DNA from 2 places in the Streptomyces sp. NPDC002671 genome. Region 2 is predicted to be linked to the other one. Evidence: riboswitches for the same ligand, from Rfam matches in the RefSeq annotation. Region 2 holds a riboswitch; the other holds the start of a gene.
The links. Region 2 has a riboswitch for glycine ahead of gcvT (glycine cleavage system aminomethyltransferase GcvT). Riboswitches for the same ligand answer to the same signal wherever they lie in the genome.
Positions count from the first base shown of each region.

Region 1: it holds a riboswitch for glycine, as region 2 does, so the genes downstream of both, gcvP (aminomethyl-transferring glycine dehydrogenase) here and gcvT (glycine cleavage system aminomethyltransferase GcvT) in region 2, are expected to answer to the same signal.

Region 1 covers NZ_JBSFVU010000019.1:189,871-200,800, reverse strand. The annotation lists gene ACWD35_RS28170 (MerR family transcriptional regulator) at 1-111, shown strand, start outside; partial or broken gene ACWD35_RS28165 (DNA polymerase IV) at 181-1,512, shown strand; gene ACWD35_RS28160 (PRC-barrel domain-containing protein) at 1,575-1,946, opposite strand; glycine riboswitch at 2,066-2,160, shown strand; gene gcvP (aminomethyl-transferring glycine dehydrogenase) at 2,334-5,219, shown strand; gene ACWD35_RS28150 (TOBE domain-containing protein) at 5,303-5,722, opposite strand; gene ACWD35_RS28145 (ABC transporter ATP-binding protein) at 5,751-6,836, opposite strand; gene modB (molybdate ABC transporter permease subunit) at 6,878-7,738, opposite strand; gene modA (molybdate ABC transporter substrate-binding protein) at 7,735-8,580, opposite strand; gene ACWD35_RS28130 (molybdopterin-dependent oxidoreductase) at 8,788-9,297, shown strand; partial or broken gene ACWD35_RS28125 ((2Fe-2S)-binding protein) at 9,339-9,623, opposite strand; gene ACWD35_RS28120 (PucR family transcriptional regulator) at 9,917-10,930, shown strand, end outside.
Region 2 covers NZ_JBSFVU010000024.1:81,478-92,407, forward strand. The annotation lists gene ACWD35_RS31600 (enhanced serine sensitivity protein SseB C-terminal domain-containing protein) at 338-1,129, opposite strand; gene ACWD35_RS31605 (enhanced serine sensitivity protein SseB) at 1,221-2,018, opposite strand; gene ACWD35_RS31610 (AAA family ATPase) at 2,084-2,776, opposite strand; glycine riboswitch at 2,967-3,066, shown strand; glycine riboswitch at 3,067-3,179, shown strand; gene gcvT (glycine cleavage system aminomethyltransferase GcvT) at 3,218-4,351, shown strand; gene gcvH (glycine cleavage system protein GcvH) at 4,494-4,871, shown strand; gene glyA (serine hydroxymethyltransferase) at 4,886-6,166, shown strand; gene ACWD35_RS31630 (L-serine ammonia-lyase) at 6,289-7,656, shown strand; gene ACWD35_RS31635 (isocitrate lyase/PEP mutase family protein) at 7,765-8,571, opposite strand; gene ACWD35_RS31640 (hypothetical protein) at 8,568-9,902, opposite strand; gene ACWD35_RS31645 (ArsR/SmtB family transcription factor) at 9,968-10,669, shown strand; gene ACWD35_RS31650 (DUF4012 domain-containing protein) at 10,892-10,930, shown strand, end outside.

The DNA.
Region 1 (10,930 bases), on a different contig from region 2:
GTGGAAAGCGCCCTCTCCCAGCTGCACGGGGAGCGCATCGACACCGGCGAGACCCTCGTCGGCCACAACCCCGCGGACGAGCTGGCGCGGCGCCGCAACCGGGCGGTCTGAGCCCCGGGGTCCGCGGCGGTGCCCTCCTGTGCCATGGCGTTGTCAGTGCCGTGGTGCAGCATCGGAGTTGTGAGAAACGCGCCCACGATCCTGCATCTCGACATGGATGCCTTCTTCGCCTCGGTGGAGCAGGCATCCAAGCCGAGCCTGCGGGGGAAAGCCGTGATCGTGGGCGGGCTCGGGCCGCGCGGGGTGGTGGCCACCGCGTCGTACGAGGCCCGGGCCTTCGGGGTGCACTCGGCGATGCCCATGGCCCAGGCGCGCCGGCTGGCACCGAACGCGGCGTATCTCGTGCCGCGCTTCGGCCTCTACCGGTCGGTCAGCGAGCAGGTGATGGCCCTGTTGCGGGAGCTGTCGCCGCTGGTGGAGCCGCTGAGCCTGGACGAGGCGTTCGTGGACCTGGAGGCCGGGGGAGCGGCCTGGGACGAGGAGTCGGCGCGGCTGGCCGGAGCGAAGCTGCGCGCGGACATCCGGGCGGTCACGGGGCTGACCGGCTCGGTGGGACTCGCCGCCTCCAAGATGCTCGCGAAGATCGCCTCCGAGCAGGCCAAGCCCGACGGGCTCGTGCTGATCGAGCCGGGGTCGGAACGCGCGCTCCTCGGGCCGATGTCGGTGCGGACCCTGCCGGGGGTCGGGCCGGCCACCGGGGACCATCTGCGGCGCGCCGGGATCACCACGGTCGAGGAACTGGCCGAGGCGGGCGAGGACGAACTCGTACGGCTGCTGGGCAAGGCCCACGGGCACGCGCTGTACGCAATGGCGCTGGCGCGCGACGACCGGCCCGTCGTCGCCGAGCGGGAGACCAAGTCGGTGTCGGTGGAGGACACCTATGACGTGGACATCCACGACCGGCTGCGGGTCGGCCTGGAGGTGCGGCGGCTCGCGGACCGGTGTGTGGGGCGGCTGCGCGGGGCCGGGCTGTCGGGGCGGACCATCGTGCTGAAGGTGCGGCGGTACGACTTCTCGACGCTGACCCGCTCCGAGACGCTCAGGGGGCCCACGGACGACCCTGCCGTGATCCGGGAGGCGGCGGCACGGCTGCTGGAGTCCGTGGACACCACGGGCGGGGTACGGCTGCTGGGGGTCGGTGTGTCCGGGCTCGCCGACTACACCCAGGAGGACCTGTTCGCCCAGGCCGCGGGCGAGCTGGCCGCCGAGGCCTCGGAACAGGCCGCGCCCGAGGCCGCCGAGGAGGAGCCGGAGCCCGCCGAGCGGCACTGGAGCGCCGGGCACGACATACGGCACGCTGCCCACGGCCACGGCTGGGTGCAGGGCAGCGGCCTGGGGCGGGTCACCGTACGCTTCGAGACGCCGTACTCGGAGCCGGGCCGTGTGCGGACCTTCCGGGTGGACGACCCCGACCTGGAGCCGGCGGACCCGCTGCCGCTGGTGCCGGAAACCGGGGACGCGGAGAGACAGACGGAGAAGCACAGCGAGAAGCAGACGGAGAGGCATACGCAGGCTCAGGTCTCCTCCGTGCCGGCCAGCTTTCCGAAGTCGTGGTCGGGAACCGCTGGAGGCGCACCTACATCCAGACCGTAGTGGTGGTAGAGCTGGAGTTCCTGTTCGGGGGAGAGGTGGCGGCCCACGCCGAAGTCGGGGGCGTCCTTGATCAGGCTCCGTTCGAACGGCACCTGGAGCGTGCCCTCGACCAGCTCGCTCGGCTCCAGCGGGACGAACGCATCCCTGGAGAACAGGCCTGTTCGTATGGCAGCCCATTCGGGCACACCCGTCGCGTCGTCGAGATACACCTCGTCGACGGTGCCGATTTTGGTCCCGTTTCGGTCGAACGCCTTGCGGCCGATCAGGTTGCGCGGATCGATATCGGTCTGCACGGTCCCTCTCCCTCCACTTGGTCGCAACTCATCCGTAAGCACTACAAAAGAGCACATTCAACGAGGCGGCCACTCGAAGGCCCGGGCGTTGACCTCGCTGGTAGGCTGACAGCGGCTGCTGACCCCGCGCGGGAGAGTCCTCCGACCACGTCGGAGGCGCCGAAGGAGCAAATCCTCCCCGGAATCTCTCAGGCTCACGTACCGCACGGACGAGGTCACTCTGGAAAGCAGGGCGGACGTCCACGGTGTCCGCCCTCACCGACGGTGAAAGCCGGCGTCCTCGGGCGCCCGGTGAAGCTCTCAGGTTGAGATGACAGAGGGGGAGGCCGTCCGGGCACCCGTCTCGTGGTGCCCTCGAAGGTCGCGTCAGACCAGGAGGCCTCCGCAATGACCGCCCACCACGTTCCGCTGTCCGAGCTCGAAGCGGGCATCCCTTTCGAGCAGCGTCACATCGGGCCCGACCAGGAGGCGCGGGCCAAGATGCTCGCGCAGGTCGGCTACGGTTCCCTCGACGAGCTGACCGCCGCCGCCGTGCCGGATGTGATCAAGAACGCCGAAGCCCTGGATCTGCCGGAGGCCCGGACCGAGGCCGAGGTGCTCGCCGAGCTGCGTGAGCTCGCCGACCGCAACCAGGTTCTCGGCTCCATGATCGGCCTGGGCTACTACGGCACCTTCACGCCCCCCGTCATCCTGCGCAACGTCATGGAGAACCCGGCCTGGTACACGGCGTACACGCCGTACCAGCCGGAGATCTCCCAGGGCCGCCTGGAGGCCCTGCTGAACTTCCAGACGGTGGTCGCCGACCTCACCGGCCTGCCGACCTCCGGCGCCTCCCTCCTGGACGAGGGCACCGCCGCCGCCGAGGCGATGGCACTGTCCCGGCGCATGGGCAAGAACAAGAAGGGCCTGTTCCTGGTCGACGCGGACGCGCTGCCGCAGACCATCGCCGTGATCGAGACGCGCGCCGAGCCGACCGGCGTCGAGGTCGTCGTCGCCGACCTGAGCGAGGGCATCCCGGCCGACATCGCGGCCCGCGAGATCAACGGCGTCCTCATCCAGTACCCGGGCGCCTCCGGTGCCGTACGGGACATCAAGCCGGTCATCGACCAGGCGCACGAGCTGGGCGCTCTCGTTGCCGTCGCCGCCGACCTGCTCGCGCTGACCCTGCTGACCTCGCCCGGCGAGCTGGGCGCGGACTTCGCGGTCGGCACCACCCAGCGCTTCGGTGTCCCGATGGGCTTCGGCGGTCCGCACGCGGGCTACATGGCCGTGCAGGAGAAGTTCGCGCGCAGCCTGCCCGGCCGCCTCGTGGGCGTCTCCGTCGACGTCGACGGCAACAAGGCCTACCGCCTGGCCCTGCAGACCCGTGAGCAGCACATCCGCCGCGAGAAGGCCACCAGCAACATCTGCACCGCGCAGGTGCTGCTCGCCGTGATGGCCGGCATGTACGCCGTCTACCACGGCTCGGAGGGCCTGAAGATCATCGCGCAGCGCACCCACCGCTACGCCACCGTCCTGGCCGCGGGCCTGACGGCCGCCGGTGTCGAGCTCGTGCACGGCGCCTACTTCGACACTGTCACCGCGCGCGTGCCCGGCAAGGCCGCCGAGGTCGCCGCCGCCGCCGAGCGGAACGGTGTCAACCTGCGCCTGGTCGACGCCGACCACGTCTCCATGGCCTGCGACGAGACCACCACGCGCGCCCAGCTGGGTGCCGTCTGGGCCGCCTTCGGTATCGACGGCGACGTCGAGGCGCTGGACGCGGCGGCCGTGGACACGCTGCCCGAGGCGCTGCTGCGCACCGGCGACTTCCTGACCCACCCGGTCTTCCAGCAGCACCGCTCCGAGACCGCGATGCTGCGCTACCTGCGCAAGCTGTCCGACCGCGACTACGCGCTCGACCGCGGCATGATCCCGCTGGGCTCCTGCACCATGAAGCTCAACGCGACCACGGAGATGGAGCCGGTCACCTGGCCCGAGTTCGGCCAGCTGCACCCCTTCGCGCCGGCCGAGCAGGCCGCGGGCTACCTCACGCTCATCCGTGAGCTGGAGGAACGTCTCGCCGAGGTCACCGGCTACGACAAGGTCTCCCTCCAGCCGAACGCCGGTTCGCAGGGCGAGCTGGCCGGTCTGCTCGCGGTGCGCGGCTACCACCGCGCGAACGGCGACGAGCAGCGCACCATCTGCCTGATCCCGTCCTCCGCGCACGGCACCAACGCCGCCAGCGCCGTGATGGCGGGCATGAAGGTCGTCGTCGTCAAGACCGCCGAGGACGGCGAGGTCGACGTCGCGGACCTGCGCGCCAAGATCGAGCAGCACCGCGACGAGCTGGCCGTGCTCATGATCACCTACCCGTCCACGCACGGTGTGTTCGAGGAGCACGTCGCCGACATCTGCGCCCAGGTCCACGAGGCGGGCGGCCAGGTGTACGTCGACGGCGCGAACCTCAACGCCCTGGTCGGCCTCGCCAAGCCGGGCCACTTCGGCGGTGACGTCTCGCACCTGAACCTGCACAAGACCTTCTGCATCCCGCACGGCGGCGGCGGCCCCGGCGTCGGCCCGGTCGCGGTCCGCTCGCACCTGGCGCCGTACCTGCCCAACCACCCGCTCCAGCCGGCCGCCGGTCCGGAGACGGGCGTCGGCCCGATCTCGGCGGCGCCGTGGGGCTCCGCGGGCATCCTGCCCATCTCCTGGGCGTACGTCCGCCTGATGGGCGGCGAGGGTCTGAAGCGGGCCACGCAGGTGGCCGTGCTCTCCGCCAACTACGTCGCCAAGCGCCTGGAGCCGCACTACCCGGTGCTCTACACCGGCCCCGGCGGCCTGGTCGCGCACGAGTGCATCATCGACCTGCGCCCGCTGACCAAGGCGACCGGCGTCACCGTGGACGACGTGGCCAAGCGCCTCATCGACTACGGCTTCCACGCGCCGACGATGTCCTTCCCGGTGGCCGGCACGCTGATGATCGAGCCGACCGAGTCCGAGGACATCACCGAGCTGGACCGTTTCTGCGACGCGATGATCGCCATCCGCGCGGAGATCGAGAAGGTCGGCGCCGGCGAGTGGCCCGCGGAGGACAACCCGCTCCACGGCGCCCCGCACACCGCCGCCGCGCTCGGCGGGGAGTGGAAGCACGCCTACAGCCGCGAGGAGGCCGTCTTCCCGGCCGGTGTCTCGGCCGCCGACAAGTACTGGCCGCCGGTGCGCCGCATCGACCAGGCCTTCGGTGACCGCAACCTGGTCTGCTCCTGCCCGCCGCTGGACGCGTACGAGGACTGAGCGAGTCCCGGTGAGTGAGAGCCCCGTCCGTGCATTCGGGCGGGGCTCTCCCATTTCTCGTGCCGTCGCCCGCGGCACATCCGTCACGCCGTCGCCAGCGCCACCTCGGTCGACTTGATCAGGGCGATCACGTCGGAGCCCACGAAGAGCCCGAGTTCGGTGGCCGCGTCCTTGGTGATCACGGCCGTGAGTTCGCCGCCGGCCACGGAGATCTTCACCGAGGTCATGGCCGCCCCGTGCGTGAGACGGGTGATCGCGCCGGGGAGCTGGTTGCGGATCGACAGGCCCTCGGGCCGACTCGTGGCGAGCGAGATCTCCGTCGACTTCACCAGCGCGCGGACGGGGGAGTCCGGGGCGAGGCCGAGCTGCTCGGCGGCCTCCAGGGTGATGGCCGCCATGAGGTCCTGCCCGCCGTCCAGGCGGATCCTGACCGTGGCCATGACCTCGCCGGCCTGGACCTCGGTGACGGTCCCGGGGAGCTGGTTGCGGATGCTCAGTGTCATGGGCACCCACCGTAGGGCGCGTGTCCGGTCAGGCCGGGTATGCGTGGGTCTGCGTCGCCTTCACCGTCGCCCAGACAGCTGCGCCCGGGTGCAGGTCCAGCTCGGCCGCGGCGACCGTCGTGAGGTCGGCGGCGAGGGCGAGTTCGCCGGTGAGGTCGGCGCGGATCTGGTCGCCGTGGATCTCCAGGCCGGCGACCTCGCAGCGCCACAGGTTGCGGGCGCTGGCACCGGTGGGCCGGTCCCGGAACAGGGTGACCGCGGAGGGTGGAAACGCGACGAAGGCGGGCCCGGACAGCTCCTCGGTGGTCGTGATCGAGGGCCCGGTGTCCAGCCGTACCGTGTGCCCCTCGGCCTGCCCCTGGTACAGGTTGAGGCCGACGAGCCGGGCGATGTAGTCGGTGCGCGGGCGGCGGGCGATGCCGGACGGGCTGCCCTCCTGCACGACTTGGCCGTGCTCTATGACCACCAGCCGGTCGGCGAGCACCATGGCGTCCAGCGGGTCGTGCGTCACCAGGACGGCGACCGCCTCGAACTCGGCCAGGTGGCGGCGGAGCTGGGCCCGGACCTCCAGGCGGGTGCGGGCGTCCAGGGCCGCGAGCGGCTCGTCCAGGAGCAGCAGCCGGGGCCGGGTGGCCAGGGCGCGGGCGAGGGCGACGCGCTGGGCCTGGCCGCCGGAGAGCCTCCGGGGCTTGGCGTGCGCGTGCTCGGCGAGGCCCATGCGGTCCAGCCACGCGGCGGCCTGGGCGCGGGCCTCGGCCTTGGCAGCCCCCTGGCAGCGCGGCCCGAAGGCGATGTTGTCCAGGGCGGACAGATGCGGGAAGAGCAGATAGTCCTGGAAGACCACGCCGACCGGGCGGGACTCCGGCGGGGTGCGCTCCAGGGAGGCGCCGTCGAGGCGCAGATGACCGTCGGTGAGCGGGACGAGACCGGCGAGGGAGCGCAGGGCCGTGGTCTTGCCGGCGCCGTTCGGGCCGAGCAGCGCGACGACGTCCCCGGGGGCGGCCGTCAGCGTCACGTCCAGCCGGAACGAGCCGCGCTCGACCACGAGCCGGGCGTCGAGCCCCTCTTCGCCCGTCGACTGGCGATCGGCTGCGGGGGCGTCGATGTCGGTCATGGGTCCGTACGTTCGCACACGCCCAGGGGTGGCTGCCATCGTCACGCCCCCGTCATCCAGCGCTCCCTGAGCCCCGCCAGCACCGCGATCGACACGGCCAGCAGGACCAGGCTGAGGGAGATCGCCGCCTCGGGGTCGTTCTGCAGGGCGAGGTAGACCGCGAGCGGCATGGTCTGGGTGCGGCCGGGGAAGTTGCCCGCGAACGTGATCGTCGCGCCGAACTCGCCGAGCGCACGGGCCCAGGCCAGTACGGCGCCCGCCGCGACGCCGGGCGCGATCAGCGGCAGGGTGACGCGGCGGAACGCGGTGAAGCGGGAGGCGCCGAGCGTCGTGGCCGCCTCCTCGTAGCGAGGGTCGGCGGCGCGCAGGGTGCCCTCGACGCTGATGACCAGGAACGGCATCGCGACGAACGCCTCCGCGACGACGACCCCGGTGGTGGTGAACGGCAGCGTGATCCCGAACCAGGAGTCGAGCCACTTGCCGACGACCCCGTTGCGGCCGAGGGCCAGCAGCAGGGCCACACCGCCGACCACCGGCGGCAGCACGAGCGGCAGGGTCACCAGGGCGCGCACGAGTCCGCGGCCCGGGAAGTCGGTGCGGGCCAGCAGCCAGGCCAGCGGCACGCCCAGAACGAGGCTCACGGCGGTCGCGGCCGTGGCGCTGACCAGGGACAGCTGGAGCGCCTGCCACACCTCGGTGCTGGTCAGCTGGTCCGGCAGGCTGCGCCACGGGGCGCGGATCAGCAGCGCGACGAGCGGCAGGAGCAGGAACGCCAGGGCCAGCACGCCGGGCAGTAGCAGCGGGAGTGGTACGCCGCGCCGGCCCCCCGTGCCGACGCGGCGGCGCCGCGGCCGACCCGTGCGGGGGTCGGCCGCGGCGCCCGTCTTGTGGAGCGAGGTCACGGCTTGAGGAATCCGGCCGCGCTCAGCACCTTCTGGCCCTCCGGGGACTGCACGAGCGCGATGAACGCCTTGGCGGCCTCGGCGTTCTGCCCGTTCTTCAGCTGGGCGATCGGGTAGGCGTTGATGGCGTTGGCCGACTCGGGGAACTCCACGCCCTGGACCTTGTCACCCGCCGCCTTCACGTCGGTCTTGTAGACGACGGCGGCGTCGGCCTCCTTCAGCTCCACCTTCGTCAGGGCGCTCTTGACGTCCTGCTCGTAGGAGGCCGGGGTCAGCTTGAGCTTGCTCGCGTCCAGGGCCTTCTGCGCGGCGGCGCCGCACGGCACGGTCTTGTCGCACAGGACGACCTTCAGGCCGGACTTGGTGAGGTCCTTCAGCGAGGCCACCTTGTGCGGGTTGCCCGGCACGGTCGCGATCTCCAGCTGGTTGCGGACGAACGTGGCCGGGGTGCCGACCGCGTCGCTCTTGTCCGTCACGATCTTCATGGTCTTGGGGCTCGCGGCGGCGAAGACGTCCGCCGGGGCACCGCCGGTGATGTTCGCGGCCAGGGTGTCACTGCCGCCGAAGTTGAAGCTGACCTTGGTGCCCGGGTGCTGCTTCTCGAACTCCTGGCCGAGGGTCGTGAAGCTCTCCTTGAGGGAGGCCGCCGCGAACACGGTGACCGTGCCGGACAGCTTCGGGGCAGCCGAGTTGTTCGACTTCGCCGACGAGCTGGGCGCATCGGACTTGTCGGTCTTGTCAGACTTGTCGGACGAGGAGCAGGCGCTCAGTGCCATCAGGGCGGCGGCTCCCGCACCGGCCAGCTGCAGCATTCGCCGAGTGCGGCGCGCGGAACGGGTCATCACGGATGTACTCCTCAAAGTTCTGTGGAACAACGGTCGCGCCCTGCAATGGCCGGGAAGACCGGCCGTGCGGCGATGATACTGCCGCATTTGCCAGGCGGAAGTCTCTTGTCACTTCGCATGAGCTGCGAACTTATGACTTGTAGCTTGCATGTGCGTTTGTACGGCGTGCTTTCGGGGGTACGGTGCTGCGGGAGGTGATCCCAGATGACACTCGCGGAACTCGCCCTCACCGGTGATCTGGCCCGGCCGGCCCGACTGACCGTGCCGGACCTGCTCCACTGGCCGCAGCACGGTGTGGACGTCAGCTTCGAGTGCGCGACCAGCGGCATACAGCACCACCGGTTCGCCGGCCCGCGCCTGTACGACGTGCTCGCCGACGCGGGACCCGGGTTCGACCCGGCCCGGCGCAAGGACCGGCTGCGCTTCCTCATCGCCGTCACCGGCACCGACGGCCATCACGCGGTGCTGTCCTGGGCCGAGATCGACCCGGACTTCGCGCACGCGCCGGTCCTGCTCGCGGTGACCATGGACGGCGCCCCGCTGGACGCGGCCGGACCCCAGCTGGTGCTGCCGCAGGACCGGTGCGGGGCCCGGCACATCAGCGGCATCACGGCGATCCGGGTGGACGGGCGCTACCGCTTCGGCGGTCCAGCGCCGGCCACACCCGGTCGCGCGCCAGCGGCAGCTCCGTCAGGGCCGGGGCGACGGGGTTGAAGGGGCTCTCGCTCGTCGCCTTGGCGCCCAGCGGGCCGATCGCGTCGGCGGTCCTGGTGAAGTGCACCTCGGTGCGCGGCACGTCTGCGTACTGCGGGAGCCGGTAGGCCCTCCAGGGTGGTGACGCTGTGGTCGTCGGCGCGGAAGGCCGGGTAGAGGCAGCTGTGCACGGGCTCGCCGTCGACATGGACCGCGCAGGCACCGCAGCCGCCGGCGTCACACCCCTTATTCACGCCGAACCACCCGCGTTCGCGCAGTTAGCTGCGCAGGCACTGGCCGGGGCGGGGCTCGTCCCCGAAGTCCCGGCCGTTGATCTCGACCTTCATCGCTGCCCCTCCCCGGCCAGTTCCCGGCGGATCTCCTCCGCCAGCCGCACCGGGCGGACCGTCGCGGCGGTCACGGTGACTGCAGGTGGCGGAACCGCCGCGTTCCCGTCCGGACGACTGGTTCGGAGCACGGAAACGCCGACGCGCCGGGCGCCCGGACCGGAGGATCAACCAAGTTGCATTCCCTTACCTAGAGCCTTGCATTTACGATGCTTCATCTCGTACTTGCCTGGCGAATGCGAGATGTCGGGGGGTCCTGCTCGCCACCGGGCGGCCGTACGAGGAGCCAGTACATGCACGTCGAACACCTCCTTAGGGACACCTCCCTCGGCCTGCGCCTGCTGTGGGCCGAGGACGCGCTGCTGCGGCGGGAAATCAGCGGCGTGACCGTCACGGACCTGGAGGACCCGGCCCGGTTCGTGCGGCCCGGGGAGGTCGTGCTCAGTGGGCTCGTGTGGTGGTCGCCGGACGGCGAACCCGGCAAGGCGGAGCGGTTCGTCTCGGCGCTCCGGGGAGCGGGAGCCGCCGTGCTGCTCGCCGGGGAGGAGACGCACGGGAGCGTCCCGGACGAGCTGGTCGAGGCGTGCGTGCGCTACGGCGTGCCCGTGGCCGGGGTGCCGGCGCACATCATGTTCCGGGCGATCACCGACTCCGTGTATCTGCGCCAGTGGGGCGAGTTGAGCCGGCATCACGCGCTGCCGGAGATCGCGCGCGTACGCCTGAGCCGGCTCCTCGCCCAGGACGCCGGGCCGGACGACATCCTGACCGCAGCATTCGCGCACCTCGACGGGATCGCCGCGTACCTCTTCACGCCCTCGGGCCGTACGGTCGCGGCCACGCCCGGCGCGCCCGCCGTACCGGCCCGTGACGCGGTCGCGCTCGTGGCCGACGAGGGCTCAGGGGTGACCGTCTCCGTCGACGCCGACGACGTCTCCCCCTACGAACGCCGGTCCCTCTACCTGCCCGACCCGGACGGGGCCCCGCCGCGCCTGCTGCATGAGGTCGCCGCCGTGCTGAGCGGCGCCCGGGAAGCGGTCGTACGTCGCCGGACGGCCGAGCGTCAGGCGGTTGACGCACTCGGCGCGCTGCTGGCCGCGCCGGAGGGGCGGGCGGAGGCGGTGGAAGCGGCGCTACGGCGGTGCGGGCTGCCGGACGCCGGGCCGTACCGGCTGCTGGTGGCGGACACCGGAACCCCCGGGTTCGCCGAAGGGGCGCTGACCGAGGTGGCCGGGCAGGCGGGAGCCGCCGCCGGGGCCGTGGGCCGGTTGCCGGACGGCTGCGCGTTCGCCGTGCTGGCCGGTGACCTC
Region 2 (10,930 bases):
GTGAGCGACCCCTCTCGCCGGTGGTGACCGGCCTGCGCCTGCCGCGGATTGCGGCTTTGTCGACTTGCCATCAGACACGGGACCTCGGCCTCGCGTCTTGAGTGGGGAGTCTTCAGCGTGGCCACGATCACTCGCCAGAGCTGACGGCGAAAGTATGCGCAACCGTGATGCAGTGCAGGGGATTCCGTTATCCGAACAGGGGGTAACGACCGCCGAACGCGGGGAAGTCAGGACACAGTGGGGCCAGAACGGCATATTTGCGCGGTTCAGAACCGATCGGCCGGTTTCTACGCGCGCAGAAGGATGTCGAGAACGTAAATTCTGCGGCTCGCCCCGGTCAGTAGGAGCTGTGGGCGGGCGGGTAGCCGTACCCGGCGGCCGGGGCCTGCGGCGAGGCCGCCGCGTGGGCCTCACGGTCGTAGAACGGGCGGGCGTTGGCCCGCATCCACATCACGACCGGGTCGTAGTCGTCGGTCATCGCCACCGTCGACACGGGCAGCCCCTCCGGGACCGCCCCGACGGACTGCTGCATCATCCCGCGCACCGAGTCCACCGCGGCCGGCGAGGTGTCGTACACGTCCAGACCGAGGGCGAGGTACGGCGCCCCGAGCGCGGGCTGCACCCAGGCGCGGCGCAGCGAGCGGAGCGCCGGGGTGCGGTGGGCGTTCTGCGCGAGCAGCGCGTAGAACTGCGGGATCTCGATGCCGGGTTCCGACAGCCGCAGCGGGCCGGCGGGCTGGCGGTCCAGACCGGTGGCGATGCGGCGCAGGTCCGGCCAGGGGATGCCGACGCCGCCGCCCGGGGCGTGCGGGTTGAGCCACAGGCCGTAGTGGTCGGGGTAGAGCGTGCGGGCCACGTCGAGGGCGTCGACCACCTCGTACGAGCGGTTCCACCCGCTGGCCGAGAGTTCCTGGGCGGAGGTGACGCAGGGGGCGTAGTGGAAGCCGTCGACCTCCATGTCCCCGTACTGGGCGTCCGGGGAGCCCGCCTGGCCGTGCCACAGAAGCATCCAGATCTGGCCGGAGGAGGGGGTGGCGAGGGCGCGCAGCAGTGCCTCGTAGGCGTCGTAGCGCCCGGGGGTGACCTGGCGCAGCGCCTGCGTCAAGCTCCCGCTGGGGGTCGCGCTCACCTGTCGTACCGGCCCTTCTGTGGTGTGCCCTGCGTTTGGAGACAGCTTAAGCACCCAGGAGTTCGGGGCCTCGGGTTCGTCGCGCCCCTTCTCAGTTGCCGTGCTCGTAGAAGGGGCGGACGTTCGTCTTCAGCCAGTCGCCCACCGGGTCTTCCGCCACGTCCAGGAGGACGAGGTTGACCGGCCACTGGACCGGGACCTTGCCGAGGGCTCGGCCCAGGGCTTCCAGGGGGCGGGTTCGCAGGTCGCCCTCCCACTGGGAGAGTTCCACGCCGACGAACAACACCGGGTCGCCCGTCTCGATGACGGCCAGACAGCGGCGGGCGGTGCGGACCACGCCCGTCTCGGCGAACTCGACGGAGGCGGCCGAGAGGAAGTCGATCGGGTCGTCCTGCCAGTCGGGCTCGAAGAGGCGGACCCGGCCGCCGGTGCTGGGGCCGTCGAGCGGGGTGCGGCCCCCGCGGCAGAGTACGGCCACCGCCTCCGGCGGGAGCGGGACGCCCACCATGCCGCCGGGGTTGACGGCGATCCCGGCCTGCGGAGGCAGGCCGCGGGCGAACTCGACGGCCGGGGCGATGGTGAACGACATGTGCGCGCCGGCCGCCTGGCGGAGCTGTTCCTCCGAGCTGAACACCGGGACGAAGACCTGGCCGTCGAGCTCCAGCGTGGGCAGGTCCAGCGGGCCGGTGTCCGGGCCGCCGCCGTTGGGCAGCGGGACCCAGACGAAGCTGCGGCCCAGCACCTCCAGGATCCGGCCGGCCGCCGCGGGCACGCCGAGGGAGGCCGACAGCACCTCCTCCAGCTCGTTGCCGGGCCAGCCGCCGTGCGGCTGGGGATGGGGGTGCGCCTGTGCCGGGAAGTCCGCGGGAATGTCCGCCGGGAAGTCCATGTGCCTACCGCCTGCTGGGAACCACTGCTGTGGCCCACAGGCTATCGGGTGCCTGTGACAGGCCCTCACCCTGTGAACAGGATCCGCTCCAGGGCGTCCGCCGCGTCCCGGTCCAGCAGGACCGCCGAGCCGCAGCCGCCGGGCAGTTCGCCGCGCTCAACCGCCCTCAGCAGCCGGGCCGTCGTACGGCGGTGGCGGCTGAAGGCGTACCGGGAGACACCCCGGCCGCGCTCGTGCTGGCCCGCGCGGGCCGTGTCCGGGGTGACGTCGAGGAGGAGCAGGTGCAGGGTGCCGCCGCGGCGGCGGGCGGCGCGGGCCAGCCAGCCGCGCACCCAGGGCTGGGTGCCGCAGTCGTGCACGACGACTCCCTCGCCGGTCCGCAGGGCGCGGCGCAGGGCGGCGAAGTGGGCGAGGCGGACCAGGGGGCGGTAGAGGGCGTAGGGCAGGACGCGGGGCAGGCGGGCGGCCCAGCGCTCGCGGGCGTCCTGGGAGTCGACGCGGCGGCCGGGGACCGCGCGGCACATCAGAGTGGACTTGCCGCTGCCGGGCAGGCCGGTGAGCACGACCAGGTCGCGGGGGCCGAAGCGCAGGCTACGGGGGCTGCGCCCGGCGCGCTCGCGCAGATCGCGCACGACCGGGGCGGGGCGCTCGGCGGGGCGTCCCTCGGCGCGGGCGGCGCGGCGCGGGCGGGCCGGGGCGGAGGGCTGCCGCGGCACCGCGATGCCGCTGGTGGTGGCGTACGCGGATGTCCTGTTCACCGTGATCGTCCTCCCCTGTGGGCGCGGAGATCCCCCTGCCCGGTCTTCCTGCCCCTCATATGTAAAGAGAAAGTAATGCGCGGTGCCCGGCGGTTCGGTGCGCGTACGGCCACAGGTCGGTTACAGATGGGGCCTGACGGTCGGGCGCCGGGCGTGCAATGATGTGCCCGCCAACTGCATACCGGCCGCTTGAATCCGCGCGGGAGAGTCCCCAGCAGTCGTCTCGCTGGGGCGCCGAAGGAGCAAGTCCCTCCCTTGAATCTCTCAGGCCCCGTTACCGCGCGGGCGAGGCACATCTGAAAAGCGGGCCGCTGTGACAGTGGCTCCACCCAAGGTGCAAGCCCTGATCGTCCCTGTGGCGGTCGCGGCGAACCTCTCAGGTTCCGATGACAGATGGGGAGGAACGACCTCGCCCGTCATGCCCTGGGAGACGACCGACCGATGAGCAGCACCGAACTCCGTCACACCGCGCTGGATGCCCTGCATCGCTCGCTCGGTGCGACGATGACCGACTTCGCCGGCTGGGACATGCCCCTGCGCTACGGCTCCGAGCGCGACGAGCACGTGGCCGTGCGGACCAAGGCCGGTCTCTTCGACCTCTCGCACATGGGCGAGATCACCGTGACCGGTGCCGAAGCCGCCGCCTTCCTGAACCACGCCCTGGTCGGCAACATCGCCTCCGTGGGCGTCGGCCGCGCCCGCTACACCATGATCTGCCAGGCCGACGGCGGCATCCTGGACGACCTGATCGTCTACCGGCTCGCTGACACCGAGGCCGCTTCTCCTGAATACATGGTCGTGGCCAACGCCTCCAACGCCCAGGTCGTGCTCGACGCGCTGACCGAGCGGGTCGCGGGCTTCGACGCCGAGGTACGCGACGACCGGGACGCGTACGCCCTGATCGCGGTCCAGGGTCCGGAGTCCCCCGGCATCCTGAAGTCGCTCACGGACGCCGACCTGGACGGTCTGAAGTACTACGCGGGCCTGCCCGGCACGGTCGCCGGTGTCCCCGCGCTGATCGCGCGCACCGGCTACACCGGCGAGGACGGCTTCGAGCTGTTCGTGAAGCCGGAGCACGCCGTGGAGCTGTGGCAGGCGCTGACCAAGGCTGGCGAGGGCGTCGGCCTGGTGCCGTGCGGCCTGTCCTGCCGGGACACGCTGCGCCTGGAGGCGGGCATGCCGCTGTACGGGCACGAGCTGACCACCTCGCTGACCCCCTTCGACGCCGGGCTCGGCCGTGTGGTCAAGTTCGAGAAGGAGGGCGACTTCGTGGGCCGCGAGGCGCTCACCGAGGCCGCCGCGCGCGCCGAGCAGAACCCGCCGCGCGTGCTGGTGGGCCTGATCGCCGAGGGCCGCCGGGTGCCGCGCGCCGGGTACGCCGTCGTCGCCGGCGGCGAGGTGATCGGCGAGGTCACCTCGGGCGCCCCCTCCCCCACCCTGGGCAAGCCGATCGCGATGGCCTACGTCGACGCGGCGCACGCGGCGCCGGGCACCGAGGGTGTCGGCGTGGACATCCGAGGCAGCCACGAGCCGTACGAGGTCGTGGCGCTGCCTTTCTACAAGCGGCAGAAGTAGACACCGGGCGCGGTCCGTCCCCGCGGTCCGTCCACGCGGACTGTCCCCGTGACGTGACACTGCGCACATTTCGCCTGCTCACCGACGGTTCCGGCCGTCCCCCACTCATCAGCACACTCCCGCGTACAGGAGAATTCAGACCATGAGCAACCCCCAGCAGCTGCGTTACAGCAAGGAGCACGAGTGGCTGTCGGCCGCCGAGGACGGCGTGTCGACGGTCGGCATCACGGAGCACGCGGCCAACGCGCTCGGCGATGTCGTTTTCGTCCAGCTCCCGGAGGTCGGTGACACCGTGACCGCGGGCGAGTCCTGCGGCGAGCTTGAGTCGACCAAGTCCGTCAGCGACCTGTACGCGCCGGTCACCGGCGAGGTCACCGAGATCAACCAGGACGTCGTGGACGACCCGTCGCTGGTGAACTCCGTCCCCTTCGAGGGCGGCTGGCTCTTCAAGGTGCGTATCGAGGACGAGCCGGCCGACCTGCTCTCCGCCGACGAGTACACCGCCTTCACCGCCGGCTGAGGAGTCGTAGCCGTATGACTGTCCTGAACACGCCTCTGCACGAGCTGGACCCGGAGATCGCCGCCGCGGTCGACGCCGAGCTGAACCGCCAGCAGTCCACGCTGGAGATGATCGCCTCCGAGAACTTCGCGCCGCTCGCGGTGATGGAGGCGCAGGGCTCGGTGCTGACCAACAAGTACGCGGAGGGCTACCCGGGCCGCCGCTACTACGGCGGCTGCGAGCACGTCGACGTCGCCGAGCAGATCGCCATCGACCGGATCAAGGAGCTGTTCGGCGCCGAGTACGCCAACGTGCAGCCCCACTCCGGCGCCTCCGCCAACCAGGCGGCGCTGTTCGCGCTGGCCCAGCCCGGGGACACCATCCTCGGCCTGGACCTGGCGCACGGCGGCCACCTGACCCACGGCATGCGCCTGAACTTCTCCGGCAAGCAGTTCAACGTGGTCGCGTACCACGTGGACGCCGAGACCGGCCTGGTCGACATGGCCGAGGTCGAGCGGCTCGCCAAGGAGCACCGCCCCAAGGTGATCATCGCGGGCTGGTCGGCGTACCCGCGCCAGCTGGACTTCGCCGAGTTCCGCCGGATCGCGGACGAGGTCGAGGCCTACCTGTGGGTCGACATGGCGCACTTCGCGGGCCTGGTCGCGGCGGGTCTGCACCCGAACCCGGTCGAGCACGCGGACGTGGTGACCTCCACCACGCACAAGACGCTCGGCGGTCCGCGCGGCGGCATCATCCTCGCCAAGAAGGACTTCGCGAAGAAGCTGAACTCGTCCGTCTTCCCGGGCTTCCAGGGCGGTCCCCTGGAGCACGTGATCGCGGCCAAGGCGGTCTCCTTCAAGGTCGCCGCCTCGGAGGACTTCAAGGAGCGCCAGCGCCGTACGGTGGAGGGCGCGCGGATCCTCGCCGAGCGCCTGACGGCGGCGGACGCCCGTGAGGCCGGCGTGAACGTCCTCTCCGGCGGCACGGACGTGCACCTGATCCTGGTCGACCTGCGCGAGTCCGAGCTGGACGGCCAGCAGGCCGAGGACCGCCTCCACGAGGTCGGCATCACGGTCAACCGCAACGCCGTCCCGAACGACCCGCGTCCCCCGATGGTCACCTCGGGCCTGCGGATCGGTACGCCCGCCCTCGCCACCCGCGGCTTCACGGCCGAGGACTTCGCCGAGGTCGCGGACGTGATCGCCGAGGCGCTCAAGGCGCCCTCGCCCTTCGGGGCGGCCGACGCGGAGGGCCTGAAGGCGCGCGTGAAGGCGCTCGCCGACAAGCACCCGCTGTACGCGGTTCTGAACAAGTAAGACACCTTTTGCGGGACACCGCGCACACTGGAAGAACACGTGTCCGGTGTGCGCGGTGCCCCGCGCCCCCTCTCGCAGCGACCCTGCACCCCCTGCACCACCCCCCGTATTGAGGAGTCCCCGTGGCCATCTCGGTCTTCGACCTGTTCTCGATCGGCATCGGCCCGTCCAGCTCCCACACGGTCGGCCCGATGCGCGCGGCCGGGATGTTCGCCCGCCGGCTGCGCAACGAGGACCTGCTCGGCTCGGTCGCGTCCCTGCGCTGCGAGCTGTACGGCTCGCTCGGCGCGACCGGTCACGGCCACGGCACCCCGAAGGCGGTGCTGCTCGGCCTGGAGGGCGCCTCGCCGCGCACGGTGGACGTGGAGACGGCGGACGAGCAGGTGGAGGCGATCAAGACGGCGGGCCGCCTGAAGGTGCTCGACGAGCACGAGATCCCGTTCTCCTTCGACGACGACCTGATCCTGCACCGCCGCAAGGCGCTGCCGTACCACGCGAACGGCATGACGATCTGGGCGTACGACGCCTCGGGCGGGGAGCTGCTGTCGAAGACGTACTACTCGGTCGGCGGCGGCTTCGTCGTGGACGAGGACGCGGTCGGCGAGGACCGCATCAAGCTGGACGACACGATCCTGAAGTACCCCTTCCGCACCGGCGACGAGCTGCTCCGCCTGACGAAGGAGACGGGCCTGTCGATCTCCTCCCTGATGCTGGAGAACGAGCGGGCCTGGCGGACGGAGGAGGAGATCCGCGAGGGCCTGCTGGACATATGGCAGGTGATGCGTGCGTGCGTCTCGCGCGGCATGTCCCGCGAGGGCATCCTGCCGGGCGGCCTGAAGGTGCGCCGCCGCGCCGCGGTCTCGGCCCGCCAGCTCCGCGCGGAGGGCGACCCGCTGGCGCACGCGATGGAGTGGATCACGCTCTACGCGATGGCCGTGAACGAGGAGAACGCGGCGGGCGGCCGGGTGGTCACGGCCCCCACGAACGGCGCGGCCGGCATCATCCCGGCGGTCCTGCACTACTACATCAACTTCGTCCCCGGCGCCGACGAGGACGGCGTGGTCCGCTTCCTCCTCGCGGCGGGCGCCATCGGCATGCTCTTCAAGGAGAACGCCTCCATCTCCGGCGCCGAGGTCGGCTGCCAGGGCGAGGTCGGCTCCGCCTGCTCCATGGCCGCGGGCGCCCTCGCCGAGGTCCTCGGCGGCTCCCCCGAGCAGGTCGAGAACGCGGCCGAGATCGGCATGGAACACAACCTGGGCCTCACCTGCGACCCCGTCGGCGGCCTCGTCCAGATCCCCTGCATCGAGCGCAACGGCATGGCCGCGGTGAAGGCGGTCACGGCGGCCAAGATGGCCATGCGCGGCGACGGCTCCCACAAGGTCTCCCTGGACAAGGTCATCAAGACCATGAAGGACACCGGCGCGGACATGTCGGTGAAGTACAAGGAGACGGCCCGCGGCGGGCTCGCGGTGAACATCATCGAGTGCTGACGGAACTGACCGGTGCCCCGGAGCGGGTCGGTCAGCCATGACGGCGGCACGGGCACAGGTCTTGCCAGTGATCACAGAGCGTCCTGACTCCACGTGCCCGTCGGGGCCTCAGCTCCCAGGTGACGCCAGGGCCTGTACTGCGGCATAGCCCGGGACCGGGGGCGTCTGCGGGAACACGCCGTTGGCGCGCAGGCCGGCGGCGGTGTCCACGGCCGTGCCGAGGGCGAGCCGGAACAGCAGCGAGCCGAGGCTGACCCGGCGCACGCCGAGTTCGGCGAGGCGGGCGAGCGACGGCCCGTCCGGTGTGGCGAGGACGTTGAGCGGCAACGCGGTCGTGCTCACCGCCACCGCGATGGAGGCCGGATCGGTCAGACCGGGCACGAAGACGCCGTCCGCGCCCGCGTCCTGGTAAGCCGCCAGGCGGGAGGCCGTCTCCGCCGCGCGTCCCCCGCCCAGCCAATGGGTGTCGGTGCGGGCGTTGACGAAGAGCCAGGGCACGGCTGACTTGACCGCGCTGATCTTCGCCGCGTGCAGGCGCGGCGGGGTGAGGCCGCCGTCGGCGCGGCCGTCCTCCAGGTTGACGCCGACCGCGCCCGCCTCGGCGAGTTCCGCCGCGAGGTCGGCGACCTCGGACGGGTCGTCGCTGAAGCCGCCCTCGACGTCGACGGAGAGCAGGAAGGGCCCGCCGCCGATCCGGCGCGCGAGCCGCAGCGTCTCGGCGCGGGTCCGGCCGGCCCCGTCCGGCAGCCCGGCCGCGGCGGCGACGCCCAGGCTGGTGGTGCCGACGGCGGCGAAGCCGGCTGCGGCCAGCGCGGCTGCGGAGGCGTGGTCCCAGGCATTCGGCAGCAACAACGGCGCGCCGGGGTGGTGGTGCAGGTCGCGGAAGGCGATGGCGGCGGGGGCGGCTGTGCTCATACCTGCTCCTCGGGGTCAGCAGCGGCGCCGAGGCGGCCGACGGCCCCGGCGTAGTAGTCCAGCGAGTTGGCGACGTGCGCGGCGAGCAGCCGGAAGGACCAGCCCTGGCCGGGCGAGCGGTCCAACTGCGAGTCGCTCAGCGCCCCGAGGCGGTCGGCCCAGATCCTGCCGAGCCGGACCAGGCGGCTGCGCGCCTCGTCGAGGTCCTCCGTGGTGAACGGCGCGAGGTCGGCCGGGGTGGTGGTCATCGAGGCGTGCCAGTGGTCCGGCCGCGGTTCCTGACCCGCCAGGCGGGCCTCCAACTCGGCGAGGTGATCCACCAGATGGTCGGCGACCCGGCGGATCGCCTTGTGCGGGGTGTAGACGCGGTCGTCCACCGCCAGCGGTCGCCCGTCCCAGGCGGTCCAGGTCGCGGCAAGGTCCAGCACCCGTGCGACCGCCTCGGTGACCTGCGCGGCCGGGTCGTCCCGCTCCAGCAGCCCGGCGGCGAGCGCCAGTGCCTGGACCTGGCCCGGACACCGGTGCGGCCCCGCGCCGAAGGCGAGAGGGGACGGATCGTCGTGGGAGCCGATGTCCGGATCGGACTCGTCGCTGCCGGCGACCGCGTCCTGCTGTGAGGCGGCCACGTCGACCAGGACCACCTCCCCGGCCCGGAGGTCCATCGCCCGCACACGCACGTCGGCGAGTGCCCGTCGACGCAGCGCGGTCACCGGCGGGTCCTGCCGCAGCACCTCGGCGAGGAGGGCGTCCGCGCCACCTGGTGGGAGCCCGTCCGGCGCGGCCCGGCGGGCGTGCTCGACCAACCGGGCGGTCGCGTCGCACGCCTGCACCAACAGCCCGATCCGCTGCGCGGCGGACTCCAGGTCCTCCACGCCGTCCTCCTGGGCGGTCCGGGCGAGCAAGGACGCGATGGCCGCGTCGGCGGCCTTCGCCTGCGTGGGCGTCAGGTCGCTGCCGAAGTACCCCGCGGAGACGGTCATGACTGCGTCGGCCACCGCGGCCGGGCCCGGCAGGCCCAGCTCCTCGGCCAGGATGCGGACGACCGTGTGCCGGTCGTCCGCGCCGACCGCCGAGCCGGCAGCCGCCCAGCGCAGTTCGCTCGGGTCCAGGCGCGCAAGCTCCACCACCGCGTGGGCGCGCCGACGGGCGTGTGCGCGCGCATCGCCGGTGAAGCGGGCGACAGTGGCGCGCAGCCAGGCCAGGGAGCCGTCGGGCGCGTCCGCCGCGTCGGCGACGGGTTCGGGGACCAGCTGCGGCTGGTCGAGCACCGCGCGGGCATCGGCGTACGTGGTGACACGGGACGAGCGGGCGGACGGGTCGGAGATCGTCATGCGGCTCACGCTAGGTGTGGGAAAGTTCGGCGTGCGCCGAACCGTGGCCGGGGCATGATGGCCGTGTGTCCGCGCAACCTCTGGCCCGGCTGGCCGGGCTCCTGGCCGACCCCACCCGGGCCGCGATCTGCCTCGCGCTGCTGGACGGCCGCGCCTGGACGGCGAGTGAACTGGCCCATCACGTGGGCGTCGTGGCATCGACCGCGAGCGAGCAGCTGTCCCGGCTGGTCGCCGGAGGACTGCTGGCCGAGGAACGCCAGGGACGGCACCGCTACCTGCGCCTGGCCGGACCCGCCACCGCCGCGCTGATCGAGGACATGGCTGCGTTCGCGGCGGAGTCGGCGACCGCACCCGCACCTGCGCCGCGCAACCTGCGCGACAGCGTCCGCCGCAGCGCGGAGGCACGCGCTCGGACCTGCTACGACCACCTCGCCGGCCGCCTCGGCGTCGCCCTTGCGGACGCCCTGCTGGCACGCGGCGTCGTCACGACGGACACAGGTCTGGCCGTGACGGCACCAGGCCGCGCATGGCTGGCCGGCATCGGCATCGACGTGGACAAGATGCGCCGCGGCTCCCGTCCGCTGGTCCGCAGCTGCCTCGACTGGACCGAACGCCGCCCCCACCTCGCCGGCGTCCTCGGTACAGCGCTACGCGCGCACGCGATGGACACGGGCTGGCTCGAACCCATCGGCACCGGCCGCGCCCTCCGGGTAACCCCACCCGGCGCCGACGCCCTTCACAACCTGTTCGGCATCACCCTCGACTGAGCGCGGCTCGGCCCCAGCCTCGCCCACTCCTGAGAGGCCGTGGCCGGACCGCAGCTCTGAGCATGATGACAATACTTGAGTATATCGGATGATTCAGGGGCTGTGTCGCATTAGTGGACATACTCGGCGACGCATACGCGTGCGGAGCGCCGAGAGGTGATACGAACGACGGAAGAGCCCCCTGGCCACAGACCGGCCGACAGCAGGAGGAGCCCGATCCCCATGCTCAGATGGCCTGCCATGGCGTGGACCAACCGCATC